DNA from 4 places in the Streptomyces sp. NBC_00988 genome. Region 1 is predicted to be linked to each of the others. Evidence: riboswitches for the same ligand, from Rfam matches in the RefSeq annotation. Region 1 holds a riboswitch; each other region holds the start of a gene.

Region 1 (8,178 bases):
CGGCGTGCTGGCCCTGGTCGTCGTGAACGCGCTGGCCTCCTCCCCCTGGGGCACCTTCTCCATCGGCATGACGATCCCGATCGCCCTCCTGATGGGCTTCTATCTACGGGTACTTCGCCCCGGCCGCGTCTCCGAGGTCTCCCTGATCGGCGTGGCCCTGCTGCTGCTCGCCCTGGTCGCGGGCCGCTGGGTCGCCGAGTCGTCCTGGGCCGGCACCTTCACCCTCGCGCCCTCGACGCTGGTGATCTGGCTGGTGGCGTACGGCTTCGTCGCCTCGATCCTCCCCGTCTGGACCCTGCTCGCCCCGCGCGACTACCTCTCCACCTTCATGAAGATCGGCACGATCGGCCTGCTGGCGATCGGCGTCGTGGTCGCCCTGCCCGCCCTGAAGATGCCCGCGGTCACCGACTTCGCCAAGCACGGCAACGGCCCGGTCTTCGCCGGCTCGCTCTTCCCCTTCGTCTTCATCACGATCGCCTGCGGCGCCCTGTCCGGCTTCCACTCGCTCATCTCCAGCGGCACGACCCCGAAGATGATCCAGAAGGAAACCCAGATCCGCATGATCGGCTACGGCGCCATGCTGATGGAGTCGTCGGTCGCCGTCATGGCGCTGGTCGCCGCGAGCATCATCGACCCGGGTCTGTACTTCGCGATGAACGCCCCGGCGGGCGCGATCGGCACGACGGTGCAGAACGCCTCGCAGGTGGTGAGCAGTTGGGGCTATCACATCTCCCCCGCCGACCTCACGCAGGCCGCGAAGAACGTCGACGAGGCGAGTCTGCTGTCCCGCACCGGCGGTGCACCGACCCTCGCGGTCGGCGTCTCGGAGATCTTCTCCAAGGTGACCGGCGGAAGCCTGCGCGCCTTCTGGTACCACTTCGCGATCATGTTCGAGGCGCTGTTCATCCTGACCGCGCTGGACGCGGGCACGCGGGTGGGCCGGTTCATGCTCCAGGACATGCTCGGGAACGTCTACCGGCCTTTCAGGAACGTGAGTTGGCGGCCGGGCCTGGCCCTGACGAGCGCGATCGTGTGCGCCCTCTGGGGCTACTTCCTCTGGGTCGGCGTCCACGAACCCCTCGGCGGGATCAACCAGCTCTTCCCGATCTTCGGCATCGCCAACCAGCTCCTCGCGGCGGTCGCGCTGGCCGTCTGCACCACCCTCCTGGTGAAGTCCGGGCGCATCAAGTGGGCCTGGATCACCGGGATTCCGCTCGCCTGGGACGCGACGGTCACCCTGACCGCGAGCTGGCAGAAGGTGTTCTCCGGCGACCCGAAGGTGGGCTTCTTCAAGCAACGGTCCGTGTTCCAGGACGCGATCGACGCGGGCAAGGTCCTGCCGCCCGCCAAGTCCATGGACGACATGCGCACCGTCGTCACCAACTCCACGGTGGACGGGGTGCTTTCGGCCATTCTCGCGGTGCTCGTCGTGGTCGTCATCGCGGACGCCCTTCGCGTCTGCGTTCGACACGTCCGCCGCCCCGCGCTCTCCACGCTGAGCGAGACGCCGTACGTCGAGTCGACCATCGTGGCACCGGCCGGGCTGATCCCGACCCGGGAGGAGAAGGAGGAGGCGACCCGCGATGCGGTCGGCGCTGACGCGGGCGGCTAGCCGGCTGGCCGGTGGAGTGCGGTGGTACGTCCGGGAGTTGACGGACGAGTCGGCGTACGACCGCTATGTCGCGCACGTACGCCGGAACCACCCCGAGGCGGAGGTCCCCGGCCGCCGCGACTTCGAACGCATGCGGACGGACCGTCAGGAGGCCGATCCACGCCAGGGTTTCCGCTGCTGTTGACGCCGGCCGTCGACGGCCTCCGTTGACACCGATGTCACGCCTTCACAGAATCGACATGCCGATATACGGACGGGGTCTTCCGCACGCGCGACGCCGTGACCTAGATTGCCTGCGCATTACACAGGCGATCATTGAGGTGACGGAGCCGCGACATGTCAGACGTACCCGAAGTTCCGCCCGAAGTGGGACCACCGGTGGTGACACCGGCCCGCGTCGTCATCGCGGTCTGCCTCGTCGCGCCGTTCGTGGCGCTGCTCTGGGTCGGCTCCTACACGAAGATCGACCCCACGTTCATCGGCGTCCCGTTCTTCTACTGGTACCAGATGCTCTGGGTGCTGATCTCGACCGTGCTGACGATGACCGCCTACAAGCTGTGGCAGCGCGACCAGCGGACCCGCCATGGAGGTAACCGGTGAACGACGGCGTGAACGGCGTCGCTCTCGGCGTCTTCATCTTCTTCTTCCTGGCCGTCACGGTCCTGGGCTTCCTGGCCGCCCGCTGGCGCCGCGCCGACAACGAGCAGAGCCTCGACGAATGGGGCCTGGGCGGACGGTCGTTCGGCACCTGGGTCACCTGGTTCCTGCTCGGCGGTGACCTCTACACGGCGTATACGTTCGTGGCGGTCCCGGCGGCGGTCTACGCGGCGGGCGCGGCGGGCTTCTTCGCGGTGCCGTACACGATCCTCGTGTACCCCCTCATCTTCACGTTCCTGCCCCGCCTCTGGTCGGTGTCGCACAAGCACGGATACGTGACGACCTCGGACTTCGTGCGCGGCCGCTTCGGCTCGAAGGGTCTTTCGCTGGCGGTGGCGGTCACCGGCATCCTCGCGACGATGCCGTACATCGCGCTCCAACTGGTCGGCATCCAGGCCGTGTTGGACGTCATGGGGGTGGGCGGCAGCGCCAACTCCAACTGGTTCGTGAAGGACCTGCCGCTGCTGATCGCGTTCGCCGTGCTGGCCGCGTACACCTACTCGTCCGGCCTGCGCGCGCCCGCGCTGATCGCGTTCGTGAAGGACGGGCTGATCTACATCGTGATCACGGTGGCGATCATCTACATCCCGATCAAGCTCGGCGGCTTCGACGACATCTTCAGCGCGGCGGGCGCCAAGTTCAAGGCTGCGGGAGCGGGCGGACTCGTCCCCGCACCGGCGGGCCAATGGACGTACGCCACACTGGCGTTGGGCTCGGCGCTGGCCCTCTTCATGTACCCGCACTCGATCACCGCAACCCTCTCCTCCAAGAGCCGCAACGTGATCCGCCGCAACACCACGATCCTGCCGCTGTATTCACTGATGCTGGGCCTGCTCGCGCTGCTCGGCTTCATGGCGATCGCGGCCGGAGTCAAGGTCACCAACGGGCAGTTGGCGATCCCGCAGCTGTTCGAGAACATGTTCCCGGACTGGTTCGCGGGCGTGGCCTTCGCGGCGATCGGCATCGGAGCGCTGGTACCGGCGGCGATCATGTCCATCGCGGCGGCGAACCTCTTCACCCGCAACATCTACAAGGACTTCATCAAACCGGACGCGACCCCGGCCCAGGAGACCAAGGTCTCCAAGATCGTCTCCCTCCTGGTGAAGGTCGGCGCCCTGGCCTTCGTCCTGACGATGGACAAGACGGTCGCCATCAACTTCCAGCTCCTGGGCGGCATCTGGATCCTCCAGACCTTCCCGGCCCTGGTCGGCGGCCTCTTCACCCGCTGGTGCCACCGCTGGGCCCTCCTCGCCGGCTGGGCGGTCGGCATGATCTACGGCACCCTCGCCGCGTACGGCGTCGCCTCCCCGACCCAGGATCACTTCGGCGGCTCGTCCAAGGAGATCCCCGGCATCGGCGAGATCGGCTACATCGGCCTGACGGCGTTCGTCATGAACGTCGTGGTGACGGTGGTCCTGACGTTCGCCCTGAAGGCGTTCAAGGCCCCCGATGGCATCGACGAGACGAGCCCCGGCGACTACACGGCGGACGCGGGCGACCCGGGCGTAGAGGTGGAGCTGCCTCCGGCGACAGCGGGGGCAACTCACTAGCGCCGGCTGACCGTCCCCGCCCAAGGGGCGCGACCAGCCACGACGAACCGACAGCGGGCCGCCGAAAAGCAAGTTACTCGGCGGCCCGCTGTCGTCCACACTCACCCGCATGGACTTCCTCATCCGCCGAGCGGACCCCGCCGAATACGAACCCCTCGGCACCCTCACGGCCCACGCCTACCTCGACGACGGCCTCCTCGACTACGGCGAGACCGACCCCTACCTCCCCGTACTGAAGGACGTGGCAAGCCGGGCCGCGGCCGCCGAGGTCCTCGTCGCGGTGGACGGCGACCACCTCCTCGGCGGCGTCACCTTCGTCCCGGGCCCCGGCCCCATCGCCGACATCGCGACAACCGGCGAGGCGGAGATCCGCGCCCTGGCGATCGCCCGCGCCGCCCGCGGCCGCGGCGCCGGCGAGGCCCTCGTCCGCGCCTGCGTGGACCGCGCACGGGCCACCGACGGCTGCACGGCCGTCGTCCTGTCGACCCAGTCCTCCATGCACGCGGCCCACCGCATCTACGAACGTCTGGGTTTCGTCCGCACACCCGACCGGGACTGGAATCCCGTGCCACACCTGGACGATCTCACTCTGCTCACCTATCAACTGACGCTCTGAAACCGCCGCGACACAACATCTGGTGGTGCCACGACAGCCCGGCACAAGATGTATGCTCATGCTCGCTGTCGCCGCAGGGGAATCCGGTGCGAATCCGGAACTGTCCCGCAACGGTGTACTTACGTGCATATGCACGCATGGTCAGTCCGAGGACCTGCCGACGGCGCGCGTCCGGCCACCCGGCCAGGGCGCATGACGTCCGGGCCTCGTGGAGTGGGCCGGTGGACGCGACGCCCCGTGCGCTCGTGTACTGCCGCCTGCCCTCGGCGAGGCCCCGTGCCGAGCGAGGGAGAGCCCCACCGTGACCATCGCGCCAGCAGAGCCGGCATCAGCGACCCAGGCGAACGAGGCGAACGTAGCGACCGCGACCGGACCCGGAACCGACGTTCCCGGAACGGCTGTTCAGGACGCCGACGGCCCCGGTACCGCGATCCTGCGGACCCTGACCGAGCTGACCGCCGACCTCCCCGACGCCGACGCCGGCCGGGTCGCCGCCGCCACGTTGCGCGGCCGGTCCGCGCACGCGGACGTGGCGGAACTGCGCGAGCTGGCGACGGAGGCGGCCGCCGGCCTCATCTCCGAGGACCCGGTCTACTCCCGGCTGGCCGCCCGGCTGCTGACGGTCAGCATCGCCGCCGAGGCCGCCTCCCAGGGCGTCACGACGTTCACCGAGTCCGTCGCCGTGGGCCACCGCGAGGGCCTCATCGCGGACCGTACCGCCGAGTTCGCGACGCTGCACGCGGCCCGCCTGGACGCGCTGATCGACACGGAGGCCGACGACCGCTTCGGCTACTTCGGCCTGCGCACCCTGTACAGCCGTTACCTCCTGCGGCACCCGATCACCCGCAAGGTCATCGAGACCCCCCAGCACTTCATGCTCCGGGTCGGGGCCGGCCTCGCCGAGGACGACAGCACCCGCGCCCTGGACGAAGTCGCCGCGCTCTACCGCCTGATGAGCCGCCTGGACTACCTCCCGTCCTCCCCCACGCTCTTCAACTCCGGCACCCGGCACCCCCAGATGTCGTCCTGCTACCTCCTCGACTCCCCGCTGGACGAGCTGGACTCCATCTACGACCGCTACCACCAGGTCGCCCGCCTCTCGAAGCACGCCGGCGGCATCGGACTGTCGTACTCCCGCATCCGCAGCCGCGGTTCGCTGATCCGGGGGACGAACGGGCACTCCAACGGCATCGTCCCGTTCCTGAAGACGCTGGACGCCTCGGTCGCCGCGGTGAACCAGGGCGGCCGGCGCAAGGGTGCCGCCGCGGTCTACCTGGAGACCTGGCACTCCGACATCGAGGAGTTCCTGGAGCTGCGGGACAACACCGGTGAGGACGCCCGCCGTACGCACAACCTGAACCTGGCGCACTGGATCCCGGACGAGTTCATGCGCCGGGTGAACGAGAACGGCGACTGGTCGCTCTTCTCCCCCGCCGACGTGCCCGAGCTGGTCGACCTGTGGGGCGACGAGTTCGACGCGGCCTACCGCAAGGCCGAGGCGCGGGGTCTCGCCAAGAAGACCATCCCGGCCCGTGACCTCTACGGCCGCATGATGCGCACCCTCGCGCAGACCGGCAACGGCTGGATGACCTTCAAGGACGCGGCCAACCGCACCGCCAACCAGACGGCCGAGCCGGGCCACACGGTCCACTCCTCCAACCTCTGCACGGAGATCCTGGAGGTCACGGACGACGGCGAGACGGCGGTGTGCAACCTGGGTTCGGTGAACCTGGGCGCGTTCGTCACCGATGGTGAGCTGGACTGGGAGCGGCTGGACGAGACGGTCCGCACCGCCGTCACCTTCCTGGACCGCGTGGTCGACATCAACTTCTACCCGACCGAGCAGGCGGGCCGTTCCAATGCCCGCTGGCGCCCGGTCGGCCTGGGCGCGATGGGCCTCCAGGACGTCTTCTTCAAACTCCGCGTCCCCTTCGACTCCCCGCAGGCGCAGGCCCTCTCCACCCGGATCGCCGAGCGCATCATGCTCGCCGCGTACGAGGCCTCCGCCGACCTCGCCGAGCGCAACGGCCCGCTCCCGGCCTGGGAGAAGACCCGTACGGCCCGCGGTGTCCTGCACCCCGACCACTACGGCGTGGAACTGACCTGGCCGGAGCGCTGGTCGGCGCTGCGGGAACGTATCGCCCAGACCGGCATGCGCAACAGCCTGTTGCTGGCGATCGCCCCGACTGCCACCATCGCGTCCATCGCCGGCGTCTACGAGTGCATCGAGCCGCAGGTCTCCAACCTGTTCAAGCGCGAGACGCTCTCCGGCGAGTTCCTCCAGGTCAACTCCTACCTGGTCGACGAGTTGAAGCAGCTCGGCGTGTGGGACGCCCGCACCCGCGAGGCACTGCGCGAGGCCAACGGCTCGGTGCAGGGCTTCAGTTGGATCCCGGAAGACGTGCGCGCCCTGTACCGCACGGCCTGGGAGATCCCGCAGCGCGGCCTGATCGACATGGCCGCCGCCCGCACCCCGTTCCTGGACCAGTCCCAGTCCCTGAACCTGTTCCTGGAGACGCCGACGATCGGCAAGCTCTCCTCGATGTACGCGTACGCCTGGAAGCAGGGCCTGAAGACGACGTACTACCTGCGCTCCCGCCCGGCGACCCGCATCGCCCGCGCGGCCCAGGCCCAAACGCAAACCCCCATCCCCGTACAGCAGTTGACCCCCGACGAAGACGCGGTCGCCTGCTCCCTTGAGAACCCCGAGTCCTGCGAGGCCTGCCAGTGATGAGCTCCACCGAAAAGAACCTCCTCGACCCGGGCTTCGAGCTGACCCTCCGTCCCATGCGCTACCCGGACTTCTACGAGCGCTACCGGGACGCGATCAAGAACACCTGGACCGTCGAGGAGGTCGACCTCCACTCGGACGTCTCCGACCTCGCGAAGCTGACGCCGGGTGAGCAGCACATGATCGGGCGGCTGGTCGCGTTCTTCGCGACGGGTGACTCGATCGTGGCGAACAACCTCGTGCTGACGCTGTACAAGCACATCAACTCCCCCGAGGCGCGGCTCTACTTGAGCCGTCAGCTCTTCGAGGAGGCCGTGCACGTCCAGTTCTACTTGACGCTGCTGGACACCTACCTCCCCGACCCGGCGGACCGGGCGGCCGCCTTCGACGCGGTGGAGAACATCCCCTCCATCCGCGAGAAGGCCGAGTTCTGCTTCAAGTGGATCAACGAGGTCGAGAAGCTGGACAGCCTCCAGACCCAGGCCGACCGCCGCCGCTTCCTCCTCAACCTCATCTGCTTCGCCGCGTGCATCGAGGGCCTGTTCTTCTACGGCGCGTTCGCGTACGTCTACTGGTTCCGCAGCCGGGGTCTCCTGCACGGCCTCGCCACCGGCACCAACTGGGTGTTCCGCGACGAGACCATGCACATGAGCTTCGCCTTCGAGGTGGTCGACACCGTCCGCAAGGAGGAGCCGGAGCTGTTCGACGACCAACTCCAGCAGGAGGTGACCGACATGCTGCGCGAAGCCGTCGAGGCTGAGCTGCAGTTCGGGCGTGACCTGTGCGGTGAGGGTCTGCCGGGCATGAACACCGACTCGATGCGCCAGTACCTGGAGTGCGTCGCGGACCAGCGCCTCCAGCGGCTGGGCTTCGCGCCGGTCTACGGCTCCGAGAACCCCTTCTCCTTCATGGAGTTGCAGGGTGTCCAGGAGCTGACGAACTTCTTCGAGCGCCGCCCGTCGGCGTACCAGGTCGCCGTAGAAGGCACGGTCGACCTGGACGAGGACTTCTA
Region 2 (8,178 bases), 4.4 Mb from region 1:
TCGAGCACCGGCGAGTCCAGCACGAGGCCGGAGACCCGGTCGCGCATCGCGGAGTGGGCGGCGGCGCGCAGCGCCATGGTGGCGCCGGTGGACCAGCCGTACAGGACGACGTGCTCGGCGCCGTAGCGCACGGCGTAGCGGATCGCCGCGTCCAGGTCGCGCCACTCGGTCTCGCCGAGGTGGCCCAGGCCGTCGGGGTTGCGGGGTGCGCCCAGGTCGCCGCGGTAGGCGAGAGCGAGCACCGGGAAGCTGTTGCGGTGCAGGAACTCCATGACGTTGAGGCAGAGTTCGCGGGTCGCGGCCAGCCCGTGCACCGCGATCACCCAGGTGCTCCGCGCCCCGGGTACGAACCACGCGGGCAGGGAGCCGAGTTCGCCGGGGATGTCGATGTCGGCGTGGTCCAGGCCGAGGGCGGCGCTCGGGTTGCCGACGTGGACGTTCGGGGTGAGCCACACCTTGTCGCCGGGGCGCAGAGTGCCGTGGGTGACACGTTCCAGGCGGCGTACGACGGCGTCGGCGGAGGGCGACGCCGAGTCGACGACAGGGCCGACGACCGCATGGGAGCCGTCGCCGGCGAGGCCATAGGTGCCGGGGCGCAGCGAGGCCAGGTCCCGGGTGAGCGCGATCTGCCCGGCGGCGGTGGAGTGCACCGTGAGCCGGGGTTCGGTCGGCAGGGGACGCCCGGGCGGCGCCTTCAACGCGGCGTCACTGGCGAACCGGCCGACGGCGACGCCGGCCGCACCGGCCACGAGGGCCGCGGAGACGGCCGCGGCCGTCGCTTTGACTGTGCGCACGGGTCCAGTGTCCCGGGGGAGACGGCTACCGGCCAGCCGGAGGGGGCGGGGGTGTTGAGCGGGGGGTGTGTCGGGGCGGGGTGTTTCGGTGGCGGTGGGAGGGGCGGTGTCGGTGGGGCGGGTGCTACTGGGGGGCCGGGCGGAGGTGTGCGGAGGCCGGGATGTCTAGGTGGGCGGCAGGGACAGAACGGGTGAGCGCGGGGGCCGCTCGGAGTGCCGGGCGCAGGTATCCGCGGGCCGAGATGTCCCGGTGATCCTCGCCACGTGCTCTCCCCTCCCCCTCACTTCCACCGACCTCCCCCTCACCCCGCCGCGCGCCCCCGCTGCCCATACCCCCGCAACCGCTCCCCCGCCTCCGCCACCTGTTCCCCCGTCAGCAGCGTCGGCGACAGCCCCGGCACCGATGACGCCGTCAGCCACAGCCGGCACATCCACTCCAGCTGGGCCGTGCGGTCGAAGGCCTGGTCCAGGGAGTCGCCGTAGGCGATCGTGCCGTGGTTCTGGAGGAGGCAGGCGGAGCGGTCCGCCAGTGCCTGGAGCATGTTCTCGGCCAACTCCTCCGTGCCGTATGTCGCATACGGGGCAACCCGGACCGGGCCCCCGAGCGCGCCGGACATGTAGTGGACCGAGGGGAGTTCGGGGACGAGGGTCGAGACGGCCGTCGCGTGGACGGCGTGGGTGTGGACGACGGCGTGGGCGTCAGTGCTGCGGTAGACGGCGAGATGCATGGGGAGTTCGCTCGTCGGGAGCAGGGTGCCGAGGACCTGCCGGCCGTCGAGGTCGACGCCGACCGTGTCGGCGGGTGCGAGGCGGTCGTAGGGGACGCCCGACGGTGTGACCAGGACCGTGTCGCCGACGCGCACCGAGACGTTTCCGGAGGTGCCGACGACGAGGCCGTCGGAGACCGTCCGGCGGGCGGTCGTGACGAGCGCGCCCCAGGCGTGCGCCTCCTCGGCGCGCACACTCCTCCTCCGCGCCTCCCCCACAACTCCCGCGCTCTCCCGGGCGCCCCGCCCGTCCCACTGGTCCCGCCGTTGCTCAGCCATGCCGCGATCCTGTCAGCCGGTGCCCCAACGCACGTTCGGGCGAAGGCACTTTAGGCCGGAAGCCTCGCATCCGAAAGATGACATATGGGCGTTAATCGCCCACTCCGGCCGCTTGGCCGGAGACCGACCGGCGTTGACGGATCTTCCAATAACCTCTGGGAGATTTGTCGTGCACGCCGCCATTCCCGGGGGAAACATGGCCCGTGATCGCAAACCGTCCCTGACCCGCGTCCGCACCCGCACCCGCACCGGCATCCGCCTCCGCCCCCACCCCCGCGCCCGCCTCGCCGCGGCCGCCGTCGCCGCGCTCACCGTCGGCGCGACCACCCTCGCGCTCGCCGAGATCCCGGCCGCCGCCGCAGGCATCGCCGCGAGCGCGACGAAGGGCCACGACGTCTCCTCGCACCAGAAGAACGTCAACTGGCCGAGCGCGAAGGCGAAGGGCGCCACGTTCGTCTACGTCAAGGCGACCGAGTCGACGACCTACCGCAACCCGTACTTCAGCCAGCAGTACGACGGCGCCCGCAAGGCCGGCATCATCCGCGGCGCGTACCACTTCGCCCTGCCGGACAGGTCGTCGGGCGCGAGCCAGGCCGCGTACTTCGTGGCGCACGGCGGCGACTGGAAGGCGGACGGCTGGACGCTGCCGCCCGCGCTGGACATCGAATACAACCCGTACGACAAGAAGCACGGCTGCTACGGCCTGAGCAAGGCCAAGATGGTCAGCTGGATCAAGGCCTTCAGCGCCGAGGTGAACCGGGAGACCGGCCGCCGTCCGGTGATCTACACGACCACCCTGTGGTGGAAGACCTGCACGGGCGACAACAGCTCCCTGGCCTCGACACACGCGCTGTGGATCGCCCGCCACGCGTCGGCGGACGCGGGCTCGCTGCCCGCCGGATGGTCGTACTGGACCTTCTGGCAGTACGACAACAGCGGGAGCCTGCCGGGTGACCAGAATCTCTTCAACGGGACGGTGAGCCAGCTGCGGAAGTTCGCCCGCGGATACTAGGCAATCCGGACACCACCGATACCCCCTCAGTTCATCTTCCGTTCACCCAGATTGCCTACGGTCAACGCGCCGATGACTTCGAACGATTGCCTGGGTAAATGGAAAGCTTCTCGCTGATCCTCGCGATTGTGGTGATCACCGCACTCGCGTTCGATTTCACGAACGGTTTCCACGACACGGCCAACGCGATGGCCACCACCATCTCGACCGGTGCGCTCAAGCCCAAGGTCGCGGTGGCCATGTCGGCCACCCTCAACCTGGTGGGCGCTTTTCTGTCCGTGGAGGTCGCCAACACGATCTCCAAGGGGCTCGTCGATGAGAGCGGCATCCGTCCCGAGGTCATTTTCGCCGCCCTCGTCGGCGCGATCCTCTGGAACCTGGTGACCTGGCTCGTCGGCCTGCCGTCCAGTTCCTCGCACGCCCTGATGGGCGGTCTGATCGGCGCCACCATCGCCTCGGCCGGCACCGGCGCGGTCCACGGCGACGTCCTGGTCACCAAGGTCCTGCTCCCGGCGGTCGCCGCCCCGGTCGTCGCGGGCATCGCGGCGATGCTCGCCACCCGCTTCTCCTACGCCCTGAGCCGCAACGCGGGCGGCAAGGCCGCCGACAAGGGCTTCCGCGTCGGCCAGATCGCCTCCGCCGGACTGGTCTCGCTGGCCCACGGCACGAACGACGCGCAGAAGACGATGGGCATCATCACCCTCGCCCTGATCGCCGGCGGCTCCATCGCCCCCGACTCGGACCCGCCCACCTGGGTCATCCTCTCCGCGGGCCTCGCCATCGCGATGGGCACCTACATCGGCGGCTGGCGCATCATCCGCACGATGGGCAAGGGCCTGACCGACCTCCAGCCGCAGCAGGGCTTCGCCGCCCAGACCAGCGCGGCCGCGGTCATCCTGGCCTCGTCGCACATCGGCTTCTCGCTCTCCACCACGCACGCCGTCTCCGGCTCGGTGATGGGCGCGGGCCTCGGCCGCAAGGGCGGTGTCGTCCGCTGGTCGACCGCCACCCGGATGTTCGTCGCCTGGGGTCTGACGCTGCCGGCCGCCGCGCTGGTCGGCGCGCTCGCCGAGTCCGTGACCGACCTCGGCGACTGGGGCACCGCGCTGGTGGCCGTCTTCCTGGTCGCCTCCAGCACCGGCATCTGGCTGCTCTCCCGCCGCCAGGTCGTCGACGCCTCGAACGTCAACGAGGTCGACGAACCGGCCGGCGTGGTGACCACCGCGATCGCCGCCGTGACCCCGCCGCCCCCGTCGGTAGCCCTCTCTGAGGGTCTGACGGCGACGATCCCCTCGCCGCCCGTGAACCCGGCCCCCATCGTGCAGTCCGACCCGGCGACACCGCCGGCCGCCGCCGTCTGAGCCCCGCGCCCCGGACACGAAGGAACGAATCAGCATGCACATCGACTGGGCAGCCCTCGGCTCCGTCTTCGGCGTCAGCCTCGTCGCCACCGTCTCCCTGGTGGCCGTCTTCACCCTCGGCATCGTCGGCCTCTCCCGCCGCGAACGCGCCACCGCCCAGGGCGACTCCGCGCCTCTCGCCCTGACCGGCGCGTACGCCTGCTTCGCGGCCTGCGCGGCGGCGGTGGCGTACGGGATCTATCTGATCGTGGCCTGACCGGCCGCCAGTTGAACGGAACGTGGGGTGCGGGACGGATCGCCGTCCCGCACCCCACGTCCGCGTGACCCCTCCGCCCCCTCGCGTGTGGGCATCAGCACACTCCGTCCCCGCAGGTCAACAGCAAGTTGACGGCCCTTCCAACAGCATGGTGGACTGCCGGAGCCATATACGGCGGCAGGAGAGGAAGCCGGTGCGAATCCGGCGCGGTCCCGCCACTGTCACCGGGGTAGACACCCCCGGGAGCCAGGAACTCTCACCGCCGGTCTCGTCGAACCAGGGCGTGGACACCCTGAGTGAGGACATATCGCCATGCTCGGCTGCCGTTCGAGGTCCCGTACCCACGCAGTGCCCGCCCCAGCGATCGGCTGAGCCGATGCGTGCCGATCGCGTCTTCGCGTACGGCGCCGCCGCCGGCCTCCTCGGCGACCACCTGCTCGGCGATCCCCGCCGCGGGCATCCGGTCGCCGCCTTCGGCCGTGCCGCCGGCGCCGTGGAACGCCTGCTGTGGCGCGACCACCGGGGCTGGGGCGCCCTGCACACCGCCGTGTGCGTGGGTGGCACCATCACCCTCGCCGCCGCGGCCACTTCGGCCCTACGACCGTCCCGTACGGCCTCTGCCGCCCTCACCGCCGCCGCCACCTGGGCCGTCGTCGGCGGGACCTCCCTCGCGCGCGAGGCCGGGGTCGTCGGGCGGGCGCTGGAGGCCGGGGACATCGACGCCGCACGGGCGCGCCTGCCGCACCTCTGCGGGCGGGACCCGCAGGCCCTCGACGCCGACGGGATCGCCCGGGCCGTCGTCGAGTCCGTCGCCGAGAACACCTCCGACGCTGTCGTCGGCGCCCTGGTCTGGGGCGGCATCGCGGGCGTCCCGGGCCTGCTCGGGTTCCGGGCCGTGAACACGCTCGACGCCATGGTCGGCCACAAGTCGGCCAAGTACCGCCGCTACGGCTGGGCTTCGGCCCGCCTCGACGACGTCGCCGGCTGGCCGGGCGCCCGCCTCACCGCCGCCCTCGCGACCGTCGCGGGCGGCGACCCGCGCGGAGCCGCCCGCGCCTGGCGCACCGACGCCCGCAAACACCCCAGCCCCAACGCCGGCCCCGTGGAGGCCTCCTTCGCGGGCGCCCTCGGCGTGCGCCTCGGCGGGACGCTCTCCTACGGCGGCCGGGTCGAGCACCGGCCCGTGCTCAACGGAGACGGTCGCCCCGTCGCCGTACCGGACATCGCGCGTGCCGTACGGCTGTCCCGGCGGGTCGGTCTGCTCGCGCTCGGGGTCAGTGTCGCCGGGCGGTTGCTCGTGAAGGGACGGAAGTCATGAGCGGCGGCGGGCTGTTGGTGGCCGGCACCACCTCGGACGCCGGCAAGAGTGTCGTGACCGCCGGGATCTGCCGGTGGCTGGTGCGGCAGGGCGTGAAGGTCGCGCCGTTCAAGGCACAGAACATGTCGCTGAACTCGTTCGTGACGCGCGAGGGCGCCGAGATCGGGCGGGCGCAGGCCATGCAGGCGCAGGCGTGCCGGATCGAGCCGACCGCGCTGATGAATCCCGTGCTGCTGAAGCCGGGCAGCGACCGCACCAGCCAAGTCGTGCTGATGGGCAGGCCCGTTGGCGAGATGAGTGCCCGTGGCTATCACGGCGGGCGGCAAGAGGCCCTGCTCGGCACGGTGTTGGACTGTCTCGCCGAGTTGCGGGGCACGTATGACGCGGTGATCTGTGAGGGGGCCGGTTCGCCCGCCGAGATCAATCTGCGGCGGACCGACATCGTGAACATGGGCATCGCGCGCAATGCCCGACTGCCCGTGCTCGTGGTCGGCGACATCGACCGCGGGGGCGTCTTCGCCTCCTTCTTCGGGACCGTCGCGCTGCTCAGCCCCGAGGACCAGGCGTTCGTCGCCGGGTTCCTCGTCAACAAGTTCCGCGGCGATGTGTCGCTGCTGGAACCGGGGTTGGAGATGCTGCTCGGCCTCACCGGGCGGCGGACGTACGGCGTGCTGCCGTTCCGGCACGGGCTCGGGATCGACGAGGAGGACGGGCTGCGCATCTCGTCGCGCGGCACCGTGCGCGAGTCGAACACCGCGCCGCCGGTCGGCGAGGACGTGCTGCGGGTCGCCGTCTGCGCGATCCCCCTCATGTCCAACTTCACCGACGTGGACGCGCTGGCCGCCGAACCGGGCGTCGTGGTGCGGTTCGTGGACCGGCCGGAGGAGTTGGCCGACGCGGACCTCGTCGTGATTCCGGGGACCCGGGGGACGGTGAAGGCGCTGGAGTGGCTGCGGGAGCGCGGCCTCGCCGACGCCCTCGTCCGCAGGGCCGCCGAGCAGCGGCCGACTCTCGGTATCTGCGGTGGCTTTCAGATCCTCGGCGAGCACATCGACGACGAGGTCGAGAGCCGGCAGGGCTCGGTCGACGGGCTCGGCGTCCTGCCGCTGCGCGTGCGGTTCGCGCGCGAGAAGACCCTCACCCGGCCGGTGGGCGAAGCCCTCGGCGAGCCGGTCGAGGGATACGAGATCCATCACGGGGTGGCCCAACTCACCGGCGGGGATGCCTTCTTGGACGGGTGCCGGGTCGGTCAGACCTGGGGTACCCACTGGCACGGCTCGCTGGAGTCGGACGGGTTCCGGCGGGCGTTCCTGCGCGAGGTCGCGGCCGCCGCGGGCCGCCGGTTCGTGCCGGCGCCCGACACCTCGTTCGCCGCGCTGCGCGAGGAGCAGCTCGACCGGCTCGGCGACCTCATCGAACAGCACGCGGACACGGACGCGCTCTGGCGACTCATCGAGTCCGGCGCGCCGCAAGGACTGCCTTTCATTCCACCGGGAGCGCCCGCATGAGCACAGTGTTGTTGTTGTCGACCGCCGACACGGATCTGCTGGCGGCCCGGGCCTCCGGCGCCGGGTACCGGATCGGCAACCCGAACCGGGTGGACGTGGCAGCCGAGTTGCCCGCGCTCGTCGCTGGCGCGGACGTCGCCGTCGTACGACTGCTCGGCGGCAAGCGCGCCTGGGAGGACGGACTCGCCGCGCTGAAGGCGTCCGGGATTCCGACCGTGCTGCTCGGCGGAGAGACCGTCCCCGACGCCGAGTTGATGGCCGAGTCGTCCGTACCGGCTGGTGTGGTCGCCGAGGCGCTCAGGTATCTCGTCGAGGGCGGGCCGGAGAACCTCGCCGAACTCGCCCGGTTCCTCTCGGACACGGTGCTGCTCACGGGCGAGGGCTTCGAAGAGCCGCAGAAGATGGCCGAGTTCGGTGTCCACGGCGAGCGCGCCTTCGTCGAGGGCCGGCCGACGGTCGGCGTGCTCTTCTACCGGGCGCATCACCTCAGTGGCAACACGGCCTTCGTGGACACCCTCTGCGACCAGATCGAGGCGAAGGGCGCCAACGCCCTTGCCGTGTACTGCGGTTCGCTGCGCGGCGCCGACTCCGGGCTGTACGAGATCCTCGGCAACGCCGACGCACTCATCGCCACCGTCCTCGCCGCCGGCGGCACCCACGCCTCGCAGGCCTCGGCCGGCGGCGACGAGGAGGCGTGGGACATCGGCGCGCTCGCCGACCTCAACGTCCCTGTGCTGCAAGGCCTTTGCCTTACGTCGTCCAGGGCGACCTGGGACGAGTCCTCCGCCGCCCTCTCCCCCATGGACGCCGCGATGCAGGTCGCGATCCCGGAGTTCGACGGCCGCCTCATCACCGTCCCGTTCTCCTTCAAGGAGCAGGGTCC
Region 3 (6,808 bases), 7.3 Mb from region 1:
CCTGTACCTGATCATGGTCGTGTGCTCCGTCGCCTTCCTCGCGGGAGCCGTCTACCTCGGCAAGCACCTCCAGGCACGCTTCGGCAACTGGAACGCGACCCTCCTCGCCGGCGCCGCGTTCGTCGTCGCGATCGGGATCGTCATGCTGCTCCTGCCGCAGCTGGGCCATCTCTCGTACAACAAGGCCAACTTCGGCAACCAGGCCACCGAGACACCACTGCCGCTGAAGGACGACAAGGGCACCATCGTCTACCCGGGCTTCCCCGCCGACGTGCTCTTCAACTTCCGCTTCTACTCGGTCGCCGCGCAGCTCATCCTCTGGACGGCCCTCGGCCTGATCTTCGCCCCCCTCGCCGAACGCCTCCTCAACCCGGCCCGCCCGGACGCCAGTACGCCCTCGCAGGAGTCGGACCCCGTCCCGGCGTAACGGCTTCTTCCACCTTTTCCACTTCTACGGCGAGCGCGGTGATCGATGCGATCACCGCGCTCGGGGTGTGCCGCCCTTGCGGTAGACCTCGACGACGCGGTCCCAGGCCACCGGATCGAAGCGTAGCGGGCAGAGCTGTTCTCATGGGTGGTGCGGGACTACGGCCACCGGGCAGGCGGTGTGTTCCAGTACGGCGTGCGGGGTGGGGCCGAGGGTCCGGCCCGCGCGGCCGATCACCAGCAGTTCGGCCGAGGCGGAGACCGACGCCTGGACCAGGGCGGCCGCCGGGCTCTGGAGGCGGAGATCCTCGTAGACACCCACGTGCGGATACTTCTCCCGCCAGGGCCGCAACGTGTCCGAGAGGCGTTGTGTCTCCTGGTCCTCCCAACGACCCCGGTCCTTCTCGGGCGGTGCGTACGGCATCCAGTGTTCGGCGGGCGAGGGCAGTCGCCAGGCGTGTACGACGTGCAGGCCGGTGCCGCGACGGCAGGCGGCGTCGAAGGCGAAGTCGACGACGGCGCCGGGCAGTTCGCCGCCGTCGACGCCCAGCGTCACGCCGTACGGTGACCGCCCGCGGTGACTGCGGACGAACCCGCTCGGCACCAGCACCACCGGCCCCGCGGAGCGCTCGGCGACCCCGTGAGCCACGGAACCGAGGGCCAGGCCCGCGAAACCGCCCGTACCGCGCAGGCCGAGGACCGTGCAGTCGGCCTCGGCGGCCAGGGGGAGCAGCGCCGGTACGGCCTCTCCGGTGAGGGCGACCACCTCGACCCGGAGTTCGGGGTGGTCCTTCGCGAGTGACGTGACGAGGGCGTCGGGAGAGGGCTCGCGGAAGTAGGGCCAGGTGGTGAGGAGTTGCTCGTCGGGGAGTGTCGAGACGTGTGCGACCCGCAGGGGGAGGCCGCGCAACTCGGCTTCCGTTGCTGCCCAGTCGGCCGCGATGCGGCTGTCCGTGGATCCGTCGACACCGACAACGATCAGTTGGGGCATGGCCGTTGGACCTCCGTGCGAGCGGGTCGGGGCCTCCACGATCCGCCGCGCGGGGCGTGCCGCACAGGGGTTGGACGGAACCGGAGGAAAGTCCGCGGGGCGGGCACTGTGCCATGAGGCCAGCACGGCACCGCACCCCGTGGCCGGAGTCGTCGGGCGATCTTGATACGTTGTGCGGGCCAGTCGTGCCACAACCGAGGCCAGGGAATCCGGTGGGAATCCGGAACTGACGCGCAGCGGTGAGGGGGACGGGCGGGGCAATCGACGCCACTGGGGCGACGCGGGCCGGCCGAAGGAGCCGGTGTGCGACGCGCCGGGAAGGCGCCCCGTCCGGACGAACCCGAGTCCGAAGACCTGCTGGCGCCTTCTCGCCCTCGGCGAGGGGGAGTTCGTAGGCCAGGCTCCGCGTTCGAGCCCCGACAGGCAAGGCATGCCCGTGCTCCGTACCGCCCCCGTCCCGCTGCGCCGCCGTACCGCGGCACTCCTCGTCGCGCCCGCCCTGTTGCTCACCGCGTGCGGCGGATCCGACGGCGACAGTGCCGACGGCGAGACGGAGAAGTCCGCCGCGGGCTTCCCGCTCACCCTCACCGACTGCGGGCACAAGGTCACGTTGAGGTCGGCCCCCGAGCGGGTCGTCTCCCTCAACCAGGGCACCACCGAGATCCTGCTCTCGCTCGGCCTCGCCGACCGCATCGCCGGTACCGCCACCTGGACCGACCCGGTGCTCAAGGGCCTGGCGAAGGCGAACGCGACCGTGCCGCGCCTCGCCGACAACGCGCCCTCCTTCGAGAAGGTCCTCGACGCCGAACCCGACTTCGTCACCGCGTCCTTCGTCTCGACGCTCGGCAAGGGCGGGGTCGCGACCCGCGAACAGTTCGAGAAGCTGGGCGTGCCGACGTACGTCTCGCCGTCCGACTGCGCGGGCAAGGACAACGACAGCGGCGGCGACGGTTCGCGCAGCACACAGCTCACCCTCGACAGCGTCTACGGCGAGATACGCGACCTGTCCCGTGCGATGGGCGTGAAGGCGCGCGGCGACCAGCTCGTGGCCCAGCTGAAGGCGCGGGTGACCAAGGCGACCACCGGTCTCGACGCCTCGGACACCTCCCTCATGTACTGGTTCGCCAACTCTCAGTCGCCCTACCTGGCCGGCTGCTGCGGCGCTCCCGGCGCCATCACCCGTGCCGTCGGTGCGAAGAACGCCTTCTCCGACACCCACGACGAGTGGCCCCAGATCAACTGGGAGACCGTCGCCGACCGCGACCCCGACGTCATCGTCCTCGGCGATCTGACCCGCAAGTCGCAGACCGCCGAGACCGCCGAGGCGAAGATCCACTTCCTGGAGACCAACGCCGCCACCCGCAACCTCACCGCCGTCAAGAAGAAGCGGTACATCCTGCTCAGCGGCCAGGCGATGAACCCCTCCATCCGCACCGTCGAAGGGATCGAGCAGGTCGCCGCCGGCCTGCGCGACTTCGGACTCGCCAAGTGACCGTCCGTACCCTGCTGTTGACGGGTGGCGGGCTGGTCGCGCTGCTGGTCTCCGTGGCCTTCGCGGTGACCATCGGACCTGCCGACATCTCCACGGCCGACGTGTGGGCGTCGGTCGCGTCCCACCTCGGCGGCGGCGAAAGCACCCTTGCTCCGCTGCGGGACGGCATCGTCTGGGACCTGCGCATGCCCCGCACGCTGCTCGCCGCCGTCTGCGGCGCAGGGCTCGCGCTGTGCGGCGCGGTCATGCAGTCCCTGCTGCGCAATCCGCTGGCGGACCCGTTCGTGCTCGGCGTCTCGTCCGGGGCGTCCACGGGGGCGGTCGCTGTGGTCGTGCTCGGGGTGGGCGGCGGGGCCGTGTCGCTGTCGGCGGGCGCGTTCGTCGGTGCGCTGCTCTCCTTCGGGCTGGTCATGCTGCTCAGCCACAGCCTCGGCGCGAGCATGGACCGGGTGGTGCTGTCCGGCGTGGCCGCCATGCAACTCTTCTCCGCACTCACGTCGTTCACGGTGCTGACGTCGGCGGACGCCGAGACCACCAAGGGCGTGCTCTTCTGGCTGCTCGGCTCGCTCTCCGGCGCGGACTGGGGCCAAGTGCTGCTCTGCGCGGGCGCGTTGGCGCTCGTGCTGGTCGTCTGCCTGGGCCATGCCACCACGCTGGACGCGTTCGCCTTCGGCGAGGAGGCAGCCGCAGGCCTGGGCGTGAACGTCGCCCGCGCCCGGCTGATCCTGCTCTGCGCCACGGCGCTGCTCACCGCCGTCCTGGTCAGCTGCGCCGGGGCGATCGGCTTCGTCGGCCTGGTCCTGCCGCACGTCACCCGCGCGTTGACCGGTTCCGGGCATGTACGACTGCTGCCGATCACCGCGCTGACCGGAGCCGTCTTCCTGGTGTGGGTGGACACCCTCGCCCGTACCGTCGTCGATCCCCAGGAGGTGCCGGTGGGGGTGGTGACGTCACTGATCGGCGTACCCGCGTTCGTGATTGTCCTGCACCGGGGCCGGAGGAAGACATGAGCACCCCCGCTCCGGACACCGGCCTGCACGCGGACCGGGTCGCCCGCCGCACCGACGGCCAACTCATCGTCGACGGCGTCACGCTCGCCCTGCGACCTGGGGAGACCGTCGGCCTGCTCGGCCCCAACGGGTCAGGAAAATCAACGCTGTTGCGTCTCCTGGCTGGGGTCCTCCCCGCCTCCGCCGGAGTCGTCACGCTGGACGGGCGCCCGCTCCCCGAGGTCGGGCGCCGCGCGACCGCCCGCCGTATCGCCACCGTCGAGCAACACACCCACACCCAGACCGAGTTGACCGTCTGCGAGGTCGTCGCCCTGGGTCGCATCCCGCACCGCCGCGCCTGGTCACCGGCGTCGGCCGCCGACGCCCGCGCCGTCACCGAGGCCCTGGAACGCACCGGCCTCACCGACCGCGCCGCCCAGTCCTGGCACACCCTCTCCGGCGGCGAACGCCAACGCGCCCAGATCGCCCGCGCGTTGGCCCAGGAACCCCGCGAACTCCTCCTCGACGAACCGACCAACCACCTCGACATCCAGCACCAGCTGGACCTCCTCGACCTGATCGCCGACCTCCCGGTCACCACCGTGATCGCTCTGCACGACCTCAACCTCGCCGCGATGTACTGCGACCGCCTGCTCGTCCTCGACACCGGCCGCACGGTGGCCGAGGGCACCCCGACCGAGGTCCTCACCCCGGCCCTCATCAAGGACGTCTACGGCGTCCGCGCCGAGGTCGGCCACGACCCCGGGCATCCCGTGATCCGTTTTCTGCGGCGGGGGAGCGGGGCGTCGTAGTGGTGGACGGCTTCCCAACCGGCTGAGGTGCAGCCGGTGTTGGGCTAGTGGACGGAGAATCCGCCGTCCACGAAGACCGACTGCCCGGTGACGTAGGCGGAGGCGCGGCTCGCCAGGAACACCACCGCGCCCGCGAAGTCCTCCGCGAGGCCGTTGCGGCCGATCAGGGTGCGCGCGGCCAGGGCCGCCACCATCTCCGGGTCGGACGACAGCCGTTCGTTGAGCGGGGTCATCACGAAACCGGGGACCAGGGTGTTGCAGGTGACGCCGTGCGGGGACCAGGCCTCGGCCTGGGAGCGGGCCAGGGACTCCAGCGCGCCCTTGGAGACGCCGTAGGCGCCGCTCTGGGCGAACGCGCGGTGCGCCTGCTGGGAGGTGATGTGGATGATCCGGCCGAAGCCCCGTTCGGCCATGCCCGGACCGAAGCGCCGGCCCAGGAGGTGCGGCGCCTCCAGGTTCAGGGCCATCGTGGTGTCCCACACGTCCTCGCTCAACTCACCCATCGGCGGGCGCAGGTTGATCCCGGCGCTGTTCACGAGGATGTCCGGCTCGCCGAACACCTCGGCTGCCGCTTCCGCCGCCGCCCGGACGCCGTCCCGAGTGCCCAGATCGCCGCTCACCCACGCCGCCCGGCATCCCTCCGCCGTCAGCTCGTCGACCGTGGCGGTCAGTTCCTGTTCCTTGCGCGCCACCACGACCACCTCGGCCCCCGCTCGCGCGAGCGCTCCGGCGGCGGCCCGGCCGATGCCGGAACTGCCGCCTGTCACGACGGCGACTCGGCCGTCCAGCGAGAAGAGTTCGGAGAGGTAGTCGCCAGAGATCATTCCGGCAGCTTAGGAGGCGGCTCCTCGATCGGCGACCCCGTTGTTCCGGCCGTGCTCAGGGTTCGATGACGAGGCGTTCGACGAGGTCGTCGCGGAGTGTGAACCGGTAGCGCAGATCGACGGTGCCACCGGGGAAGTTGCCTTCGAGGTGGTGTGTGGCGACGTAGTGGGTGGCGTCGGCCCGCTGGGCGCCGGTGAGACGGACGGTGTACGTGAATTCGGACGCGGCCCGACCCAGCCACCGCTCGATCGCGGCGATGCCCTCGTAGGTGTTCCCGTCGTCGATCACCACGGCGTCGTGGGTGAACGCGGTGACGGCGGAGGCGGTGTCGTGGGCGCGGTGTGCGTTCAGGTAGCGGGTGATCGCCGGGGGCAGGGCGCTCGGGGCGATGTCCTGGAGTCGGTTGTCGTGCATGACGGTCCCTACGGTGGTGGCGGGTTCGGACGGTGGGGTCGGCCCAGGTGTTACTGCTAAAATAGAAGCTAGTGACTTCGACTTTAGCAGTAACTGAGGGGATGGTCGCCGTGGCAAGCCGGATCAGGCTGGAGGACCGGGAGTGTCCGCTGTCCACGACGGTGCAGCATGTCGGCGAGTGGTGGACGCTGCTGATCCTCCACGACGCCTTCGACGGCTACCGCCGCTTCGACCAGTTCCAGGAGAGCCTGGGCATCTCCTCCAGCATGCTCACCACCCGGCTGAGGACCCTCGTCGAGGACGGGCTGCTGGAACGCAGGCCCTACCAGACCAACCCCGTCCGCCACGAGTACGTGCTGACCGAGCTCGGACACTCCCTCCGGCCGGTGATCGTCGCCCTCGCCGCGTGGGGCAACTCCCGCCTGGCACCGGAGGATCGCAGCATGATCCTGGTCGACGCGCGGAGCGGCGAGGAGGTCGAGCCCGTCGTGGTCGATGCCGGGACCGGCCGCCGGCTCGACGACAGTGACACGTATGTCTTCACGGCCGGACCCGCGGCCGGGGACGCCATGCGCGACCGCTATGCGGGGCGGGGCCCTCGCACCGGTGGCACCAACTAGGTACCATCGCAGCATGCCATCACTGAATGTGTCCTTCACCGAAGAGGAACTTGAGGGAGTGCGCGCGGCCGCCGCGGCCGAGGGGAAGAGCCTCAAGCAGTATCTGCACGACCTCGGCGTGCGTGAGATGCAGCGCGGTCAGTTCGTCGCCGGTGCTTCCGTGTGGGCCGAGCGGCTGCGCGGGGAGTTCGACGACGCCTTCCCCGACGAGGTGCCGCCTTCGGAGCGTGACGGGGCCG
Region 4 (8,178 bases), 1.5 Mb from region 1:
TCAGCGGCGGCACGTCAAGCCGCCAGAACGCGGGCCCAGGCGCGTCGAGGACCGTGACCGCGACGGCCCGCACGAACTCCTGCTCAACGATCGCAAGCGTCCCGCCCTCCAGCCCGCCCGCCACGTCCAGCCACCCCGCCGCCCGCTCGCGCAGCGCCCGCACCGACTCCCCGCCATGAGGCACCGCGTCCGGGTCCGTCAGCCAGGCCATCACCGCGTCCGGCTCCCGAGCCATCACCTCGTCGAGGGTCAGCCCCCGCCAGCGCCCCATGTCCAGCCCCGCCAACTCCGGCTCCGCCACGGCCGAGAGGCCCAGCGCGGACGCCGTCTCGCGGCACCGCACGGTGGGCGAGACCAGCACCCGGTCGACCGAGCGGAGCGAACCAGCGACGGACGCGGCGCGAGCCGTACCGCTCGGGTCGAGCGGGCTGCCGTCGTCGAACCGGGTCTCCCGCAGGGACCGGTTCATCGCCGGCGAGATCAAGGTGATGCGGCTGGTCACTTCGGCGCTCCAGTTCTGCGGGCTGTGCGGGATCTGCTGGCTGTGCGGGTCATCGTCTCCCACGCACCTCACGGCGGGGGCGGCCGGGAGGGTGTCCCCCCGGCCGCCCCACCACCATCGGGTCAGGACCCGGCCAGCTCCTCACGAACCGTGCGAGCCGCGGCGACCAGGTTCTCCAGGGACGCGCGGGTCTCGGGCCAGCCGCGGGTCTTCAGACCGCAGTCCGGGTTGACCCACAGCCGCTCCGCCGGGATGGCCTCAAGTCCCTTGCGCAGCAAGGCCGCTGCCTCGGCCGTGCTCGGCACGCGCGGGGAGTGGATGTCGTAGACACCCGGTCCCGCCTCGCGCGGATAACCGTGCTCGGCGAGTTCCCGCGCGACCTGCATGTGCGAGCGGGCCGCCTCCAGGCTGATGACGTCCGCGTCGAGGTCGTCGATGGCCCGCACGATGTCGCCGAACTCGGCGTAGCACATGTGGGTGTGGACCTGCGTCTCCGGACGGACGCCGGCGGTGGTCAGCCGGAACGCCTCCGTGGCCCAGGCGAGATACGCCCCCCGGTCCGCCGCGCGCAGCGGGAGGGTCTCGCGCAGGGCGGGTTCGTCGACCTGGATGACCGAAGTCCCGGCCGTCTCAAGGTCGTTGACCTCGTCGCGCAGGGCGAGTGCGACCTGCCGGGCGGTGTCGCCGAGCGGCTGGTCGTCGCGGACGAAGGACCAGGCGAGCATGGTGACCGGCCCGGTGAGCATGCCCTTGACCGGGCGCGAGGTGAGCGACTGGGCGTACGTCGTCCAGCGGACCGTCATCGGTTCGGGGCGGGAGATGTCGCCGGCCAGGATCGGCGGGCGGACGTAACGGGTGCCGTACGACTGGACCCAGCCGTGCTGCGTGGCGAGGTAGCCCGTCAGCTGCTCGGCGAAGTACTGGACCATGTCGTTGCGTTCGGGCTCGCCGTGCACGAGGACGTCGAGGCCGGTCTTCTCCTGGTAGGAGATGACCTCGCCGATCTCCGCCTTGATGCGCTCCTCGTAACCGGCCGTGTCGATCCGCCGCGCCCTCAAGTCGGCCCGCGCGGTGCGTAGTTCGGCGGTCTGCGGGAACGAACCGATCGTGGTCGTCGGCAGCGGCGGCAGCCCGAGATGCGCGCGCTGCGACGCGGTCCGCTCGGCGTACGGCCGGGAGCGGCGGGCGTCGGTGTCCGTGACCGCGGCGGCCCGGGTCCGCACGGCGGGATCGCGGGTGAGTGCCGAACCGGCGCGGGAGGCCAAGTCGGCCCGGTTGGCGGCGAGTTCGGCGGCGATCGTGTCGGTGCCCTGGGCCAGGCCCTTGGCGAGCGTGACGATCTCGCCGGTCTTCTGCCGCGCGAACGCGAGCCAGCGCAGGATCTGCGGCTCGATGTCCCGCTCGGCGGCTGCGTCGAGCGGCACGTGCAGCAGCGAGCAGGAGGCGGCCACATCGACCCGGTCGGCGAGACCGAGCAACGTGCCCAGTGTGGCAAGGGACTTGGTGAGGTCGTTGACCCAGACGTTACGGCCGTTGACCACACCGGCGACCAGCCGCTTGCCGGGCAGTCCGCCGACGGCGGCGAGGGCGTCCAGGTTGGCGGCGGCGGACTCGGTGAAGTCGAGCGCGAGGCCCTCCACGGGCGCCTTCGCGAGGACCGGCAACGCGTCGCCGAGCCGGTCGAAGTAGGAGGCGACGAGCAGCTTCGGCCGGTCGGTGAGGGCGCCGAGGTCGCGGTAGGCGCGGGTGGTGGCGCTCAGTTCGGCCGGGGTGCGGTCCTGGACCAGGGCGGGCTCGTCGAGCTGCACCCACTCCGCGCCCGCCGCACGGAGGTCGGCGAGGACCTCGGCGTACACGGGCAGCAGCCGGTCCAGGAGGGTCAGCGGATCGAAGTCCGTGGGCACGCCGGGTGCGGGCTTGGCGAGCAGGAGGTAGGTGACCGGGCCGACGAGCACCGGGCGGGCGGTCAGGCCCAGGGCGAGGGCCTCCTTCAACTCCGCCACCTGCTTGGTGGAGTCGGTGGTGAAGACGGTGTCCGGGCCCAACTCGGGCACCAGATAGTGGTAGTTGGTGTCGAACCACTTCGTCATCTCCAGCGGCGCCACGTCCTGCGTGCCGCGCGCCATCGCGAAGTACCCGTCCAGCGCGTCGAGTTCGACGGCGGCGCGGTGGCGTTCGGGGATCGCGCCGACCATGACGGTGGTGTCGAGGACGTGGTCGTAGTACGAGAAGTCGCCGGTCGGGACCTCGTGGATGCCGGCGTCCGTCAGTTGCCGCCAGTTGGTGCGGCGCAGTTCGGCGGCGGTGGTGCGGAGGGTGTCGGCGTCGACGCGGGCCTTCCAGTAGCCCTCGATGGCCTTCTTGAGTTCCCGGCCCCTGCCCTGGCGGGGGTAGCCGTAGACGGTTGCCCGTGCTGCCGCGGCTGCGGACTTCGGTGTCACGGAAATCTCCTTCGCGAGATATCTCCCTGGATCCCGGTGTCGGGACGTGAGCGCGAAGGAACGCCAGATCGGAGGGTTGTTGTGTCCGCCGATGTGTACGCCGACCCGCCCACGAGGTCACCGGGATTCCGCGCGCGAATGCTTCGCGTGCGGGCAGGTGGCAGGTCTTCGGACTTGCGGGCACGGCCTCCTGCGAACCGGAGGACACCTACTGGCCGTCGCTTCCCAGGTCCTGTTGCGGGGCCCAGTGCGTATGACGGCGGTCGTTCCCGCTTACCGCTGCGGGGCAGTCCCGGAATTTCACCGGGTTCCCTCTTGCGACGCGTTCCGTCTGGCTGACGGGGCGAACCAGCTGCGCGGCCAGCCTAAAGGGTCTGGGGTGGATGCGTCGATTTTTTGGGTGCCGGCCGGGGGCTGGTCGCGCTCACGTGGCGGAGCCGCACATCGATACAGCCCCGCGCCCCTGAAAACAGGTTGGGTCAGTTGGGCGGGATGCCGAAGGCTCGCAGGATCTGTTCTGCCGCCAGGGTTGCTGTCAACTCGCCCTCGCGAACCTGGCGTTCCAGGTCCGGGGCGAGAGCGCGCACCGTCGGGTCGGCGTGCAGACGGCCCAGGAGTTCGTCTCGGACCATCGTCCAGGTCCAATCCACCTGCTGCTCGCGGCGCTTCGCGGCCAGGCGGCCCGTGGAGTCCAGCAGCGAACGGTGTTGTTCCAGGCGCTCCCAGACCGTGTCCAGGCCCGTGCCCTCGCGTGCGCTGCAGCTCAGTACCGGTGGGGTCCAGGCCGCGTCGGCGGGATGCATCAGCCTTAGCGCGCCCGCCAGTTCACGTGCCGCGCTCTTCGCGTCGCGCTCGTGCGGGCCGTCCGCCTTGTTGACGGCGATGACGTCCGCCAGCTCCAGGACGCCCTTCTTGATGCCCTGTAGTTGGTCGCCGGTGCGGGCCAGGGTCAGCAACAGGAAGGAGTCGACCATGTTCGCGACCGCCGTTTCCGACTGGCCCACGCCTACCGTCTCCACGAGGACGACGTCGTAGCCCGCCGCTTCCATCACCACGATCGACTCGCGGGTCGCCTTCGCGACGCCGCCGAGGGTGCCGGCGGTGGGGGAGGGGCGGACGAAGGCCGCCGGGTCCACGGCCAGGCGTTCCATGCGGGTCTTGTCGCCGAGGATCGAGCCGCCCGTGCGGGTCGACGACGGGTCCACGGCCAGCACCGCGACCCGGAAGCCCTGCGAGGTCAGCAGCGTGCCGAAGGCGTCGATGAACGTCGACTTGCCGACGCCCGGTACGCCGCTGATGCCGATCCGGCGGGCCTGGCCGCTGTGCGGGAGCAGTTCGGTCAGCAACTCCTGGGCCATGACCCGGTGTTGGGGCTTGGTCGACTCGACGAGGGTGATGGCACGGGCCACCAGGGCCCGCTTGCCGTCGAGCACGCCCTTCACATAGGTGTCGACCTCGATCACAGGGTGTGCCCGAGGTCGGCGGCCAGGCGTCGCACCAGGTCGTGGGCCGCGTCCGGGATCACCGTCCCGGGCGGGAACACGGCCGCCGCGCCCATCTCCAGGAGGGTGGGGACGTCCTGCGGCGGGATGACTCCGCCGACCACGATCATGATGTCCTCGCGGCCCTCTTCGGCGAGCGATTCCTTCAACGCCGGTACGAGGGTGAGGTGTCCGGCGGCGAGCGAGGAGACCCCGACGATGTGCACGTCCGCCTCGACGGCCTGGCGGGCCACCTCGCCCGGGGTCTGGAACAGCGGGCCGACGTCGACGTCGAAGCCGAGGTCGGCGAAGGCGGTGGCGATCACCTTCTGGCCGCGGTCGTGGCCGTCCTGGCCCATCTTGGCGACCAGGATGCGGGGGCGGCGGCCCTCGGCCTCCTCGAACGCGGCCACGAGGGTCCGGGTGCGTTCTACGGACGGGGAGTCGCCGGCTTCGGTGCGGTACACACCGGCGATCGTACGGATCTGGCTCGCGTGCCGCCCGTACACCTTCTCCAGCGCGTCGGAGATCTCGCCGACCGTCGCCTTCGCGCGGGCCGCGTCCACCGCCAGCTCCAGGAGGTTGCCCTCACCGCCCGCTGCCCGGGTCAGGGCGTGCAGGGCGTCCTGGGTGGCCTGTTCGTCGCGCTCGGCGCGCAACCGCCGTAGTTTCTGGATCTGTTGGGTGCGTACGGAGGAGTTGTCGACCTTGAGGACGTCGATCTCCTCGTCGGTCTCCACGCGGTACTTGTTGACGCCGATGACCGGCTGGCGGCCGGAGTCGATGCGGGCCTGGGTGCGGGCCGCGGCCTCCTCGATGCGGAGCTTCGGGATGCCCGCGTCGATGGCCTTGGCCATGCCGCCCGCCGCCTCGACCTCCTCGATGTGCTGCCAGGCCCGGCGCGCGAGGTCGTAGGTCAGCTTCTCGACGTACGCGCTGCCGCCCCACGGGTCGATGACCCGGGTCGTGCCGGACTCCTGCTGGATGAGGAGCTGGGTGTTGCGGGCGATGCGCGCCGAGAAGTCGGTCGGGAGGGCGAGGGCCTCGTCCAGGGCGTTGGTGTGCAGCGACTGGGTGTGTCCCTGTGTTGCCGCCATGGCTTCTACGCAGGTGCGCGTGACGTTGTTGAAGACGTCCTGCGCGGTCAGCGACCAGCCCGATGTCTGTGAATGGGTGCGCAGGGAGAGGGACTTGGCGTTCTGCGGGTCGAACTGCTTGACCAGCTTGGCCCACAGGAGGCGGGCCGCGCGCATCTTGGCGATCTCCATGAAGAAGTTCATGCCGATCGCCCAGAAGAAGGACAGCCGGGGCGCGAACGTGTCCACGTCCATCCCGGCCTCCCGGCCCGCCCGGATGTACTCGACGCCGTCGGCGAGGGTGTACGCCAGCTCCAAGTCGGCTGTCGCGCCCGCCTCTTGGATGTGGTAGCCGGAGATGGAGATGGAGTTGTAGCGGGGCATCCGCTGCGAGGTGTAGGCGAAGATGTCGGAGATGATCCGCATCGACGGCTTCGGCGGATAGATGTAGGTGTTGCGGACCATGAACTCTTTGAGGATGTCGTTCTGGATGGTCCCGGCCAACTTCTCGGGCGGTACGCCCTGTTCCTCCGCCGCCACGATGTAGAGGGCCAGTACGGGCAGCACCGCGCCGTTCATCGTCATCGACACGGTCATCTTGTCGAGCGGGATGCCGTCGAAGAGCTGGCGCATGTCGTAGATCGAGTCGATCGCCACGCCCGCCATGCCGACGTCACCGGTCACGCGCGGGTGGTCGCTGTCGTAACCCCGGTGCGTGGGCAGGTCGAAGGCGACCGACAGGCCCTTCTGGCCGGCCGCCAGGTTGCGCCGGTAGAAGGCGTTGGACTCCTCGGCCGTGGAGAAACCCGCGTACTGGCGGATCGTCCAGGGCTGGTTGACGTACATCGTCGGGTACGGGCCGCGCAGATACGGCGCGATGCCCGGGTAGGTGGCCAGGAAGTCCAGGCCCTCCAAGTCCTGCCCCGTGTACAGGGGTTTGACGGCGATGCCCTCCGGGGTCTCCCAGAGGAGGTCGTCGCCGCCCGCCGCCTTCTTCACGGCGTCACGCCACTCGTCGGTACCGGCTTCGACGGCCGGGGCCCCCAGCTCGATCCCGGAGAAGTCGGGGATGCGCCCCATCGCTGCCATCAGGACACTCCCATGCGGTCGAGGGTGGCGGAGAGTACGGCTACGGCGTCACAGCCCGCGAAGACGTAGGCGTCGACACCGGAGTACTGCCCGGGGCGGCCCGCGAGGAACACGTGCCCGGCACCGGCCGACCTCAACTCCCCGGCGACCGAGGCCGCTTGCTCCTCGTACAGCGCGTCGCTGGAGCACAGGCAGGCCTCGGTGGCCCCGCTGTCCGCGAACTCGCCCCCGGTGACGGGCTCGATGCCGCCCGCCTGGAACAGGTTCGACGCGAAGGAGAGCCGGGCGGTGTGCGCGGCGGCCGGGCCGAGCGCGGCCAGGAAGATCCGCGGCCGGGAGCCGGTCGCCGCGAGGTGGGCGTCGGAGCGGGCGCGCAGGGCCTCGTAGGCCTCGTCGCGCCGTACGCGCGGCAGGCCGCCGGACGGGGCCGTGAGGGCGGGGGCGCGCTCCGGGAGGCGTTCGGCGAGGTTCGGGAACTCGCTGACGCCGGTGATGGGTTCGCGGCGTTTGGCGAGCTTCGCGCTGCGGGCCGCCCAGGTCGTGGCGAGGTCCTCGCGGAGGCTGCCCGAGCTCAATACGGCTGCCTGGCCGCCCTGTTGCTCGATGTGCTGGAAGAACTCCCAGCCCGCGTGGGCGAGTTCGTCCGTGAGGCGCTCCACGTACCAGGAGCCGCCCGCCGGGTCGATCACCCGGGACAGATGCGACTCCTCGACCAGGATCGTCGAGGTGTTGCGGGCGATCCGGCGCGCGAACGCGTCCGGCAGGCCCAGCGCGTGGTCGAAGGGCAGCACGGTGACGGACTCGGCGCCGCCCACCCCGGCGGCCAGCGTCGCGACCGTCGTGCGCAGCATGTTCACCCACGGGTCGCGGCGGGACATCATCACCGGCGAGGTCACCGCGTGCTGCACCTGCCCGCCCGGCGCCCCGCACACCTCGGCCACGCGTGCCCAGAGCCTGCGCGCGGCGCGCAACTTGGCGATGGTGAGGAACTGGTCGGCGGTCGCCGCGTACCTGAACTCCAGCTGTCCTACGGCCTGTTCGACGCTCAGGCCCGCGTCGGTCAGCTCGCGCAGATAAGCGACACCGGTCGCCAGCGAGGCGCCCAGCTCCTGCGCCGCCGAACCGCCGGCCCCGTGGTACGGCAGCGCGTCCACGGTCAGCGCGCGCAGCCCCGGGTACTCCTCGGCGCAGCGCCGGGCGAGCGCGGCGACGGGGGCGAAGGGGAAGCCCTCGTTCCCGGTGCGGGCCGCGAAGCCCAGCGGGTCGGCGCCGAGGGTGCCGCGGGCGGCTTCGGGTGCGACGCCCCGCTCCTCGTACAGCCGTAGCAACTCGGTTGCCGCGGGCTCGACTTCGCTTCCCGCGTCGAGGGCTACGGGCGCCAGGTCGAGATAGACGCCGTCGAGGGTGGCGCCGAGCGACGCGACCGGGATGCCGCGCTCGCCCGTGACCAGCCACAGCGAGGTGACGCCGTTCTCCAGGTCACCGAGGACCGCGGAGTTGTCGGCGGTCGTGTGCTGCTGGCGTACGTCCCAGCCGCCGAGCGTGTTGCCCTCGGCGCGGCCGCCCCGGACGAAGGGGGTGAAACCGGG

What was found. A riboswitch is a leader RNA that binds a small molecule or an ion and turns the genes downstream of it on or off. The one in region 1 is predicted to bind cobalamin.
Region 2: it holds a riboswitch for cobalamin, as region 1 does, so the genes downstream of both, OG496_RS16220 (cobalamin biosynthesis protein) here and OG496_RS36965 (ribonucleoside-diphosphate reductase subunit alpha) in region 1, are expected to answer to the same signal.
Region 3: it holds a riboswitch for cobalamin, as region 1 does, so the genes downstream of both, OG496_RS03060 (ABC transporter substrate-binding protein) here and OG496_RS36965 (ribonucleoside-diphosphate reductase subunit alpha) in region 1, are expected to answer to the same signal.
Region 4: it holds a riboswitch for cobalamin, as region 1 does, so the genes downstream of both, metE (5-methyltetrahydropteroyltriglutamate--homocysteine S-methyltransferase) here and OG496_RS36965 (ribonucleoside-diphosphate reductase subunit alpha) in region 1, are expected to answer to the same signal.

The regions. Positions count from the first base shown of each region.
Region 1 is NZ_CP108730.1:8,008,405-8,016,582, reverse strand. Features, by position in the region: gene OG496_RS36990 (carbon starvation CstA family protein) at 1-1,612, shown strand, start outside; gene OG496_RS36985 (YbdD/YjiX family protein) at 1,584-1,796, shown strand; gene OG496_RS36980 (DUF3311 domain-containing protein) at 1,949-2,212, shown strand; gene mctP (monocarboxylate uptake permease MctP) at 2,209-3,819, shown strand; gene OG496_RS36970 (GNAT family N-acetyltransferase) at 3,929-4,435, shown strand; cobalamin riboswitch at 4,453-4,612, shown strand; gene OG496_RS36965 (ribonucleoside-diphosphate reductase subunit alpha) at 4,737-7,166, shown strand; gene OG496_RS36960 (ribonucleotide-diphosphate reductase subunit beta) at 7,166-8,178, shown strand, end outside.
Region 2 is NZ_CP108730.1:3,561,426-3,569,603, forward strand. Features, by position in the region: gene OG496_RS16195 (alpha/beta hydrolase family protein) at 1-794, opposite strand, end outside; gene OG496_RS16200 (class II aldolase/adducin family protein) at 1,097-1,840, opposite strand; gene OG496_RS16205 (lysozyme) at 2,037-2,852, shown strand; gene OG496_RS16210 (inorganic phosphate transporter) at 2,951-4,213, shown strand; gene OG496_RS16215 (hypothetical protein) at 4,248-4,469, shown strand; cobalamin riboswitch at 4,604-4,746, shown strand; gene OG496_RS16220 (cobalamin biosynthesis protein) at 4,846-5,787, shown strand; gene OG496_RS16225 (cobyric acid synthase) at 5,784-7,295, shown strand; gene cobN (cobaltochelatase subunit CobN) at 7,292-8,178, shown strand, end outside.
Region 3 is NZ_CP108730.1:667,003-673,810, reverse strand. Features, by position in the region: gene OG496_RS03070 (CbtA family protein) at 1-427, shown strand, start outside; gene OG496_RS03065 (universal stress protein) at 569-1,417, opposite strand; cobalamin riboswitch at 1,581-1,794, shown strand; gene OG496_RS03060 (ABC transporter substrate-binding protein) at 1,848-2,909, shown strand; gene OG496_RS03055 (FecCD family ABC transporter permease) at 2,906-3,919, shown strand; gene OG496_RS03050 (ABC transporter ATP-binding protein) at 3,916-4,710, shown strand; gene OG496_RS03045 (SDR family NAD(P)-dependent oxidoreductase) at 4,755-5,534, opposite strand; gene OG496_RS03040 (nuclear transport factor 2 family protein) at 5,590-5,949, opposite strand; gene OG496_RS03035 (winged helix-turn-helix transcriptional regulator) at 6,051-6,569, shown strand; gene OG496_RS03030 (hypothetical protein) at 6,583-6,808, shown strand, end outside.
Region 4 is NZ_CP108730.1:9,483,237-9,491,414, forward strand. Features, by position in the region: gene OG496_RS42930 (histidine phosphatase family protein) at 1-502, opposite strand, end outside; gene metE (5-methyltetrahydropteroyltriglutamate--homocysteine S-methyltransferase) at 625-2,943, opposite strand; cobalamin riboswitch at 3,085-3,311, opposite strand; gene meaB (methylmalonyl Co-A mutase-associated GTPase MeaB) at 3,423-4,406, opposite strand; gene scpA (methylmalonyl-CoA mutase) at 4,403-6,589, opposite strand; gene OG496_RS42950 (methylmalonyl-CoA mutase family protein) at 6,589-8,178, opposite strand, start outside.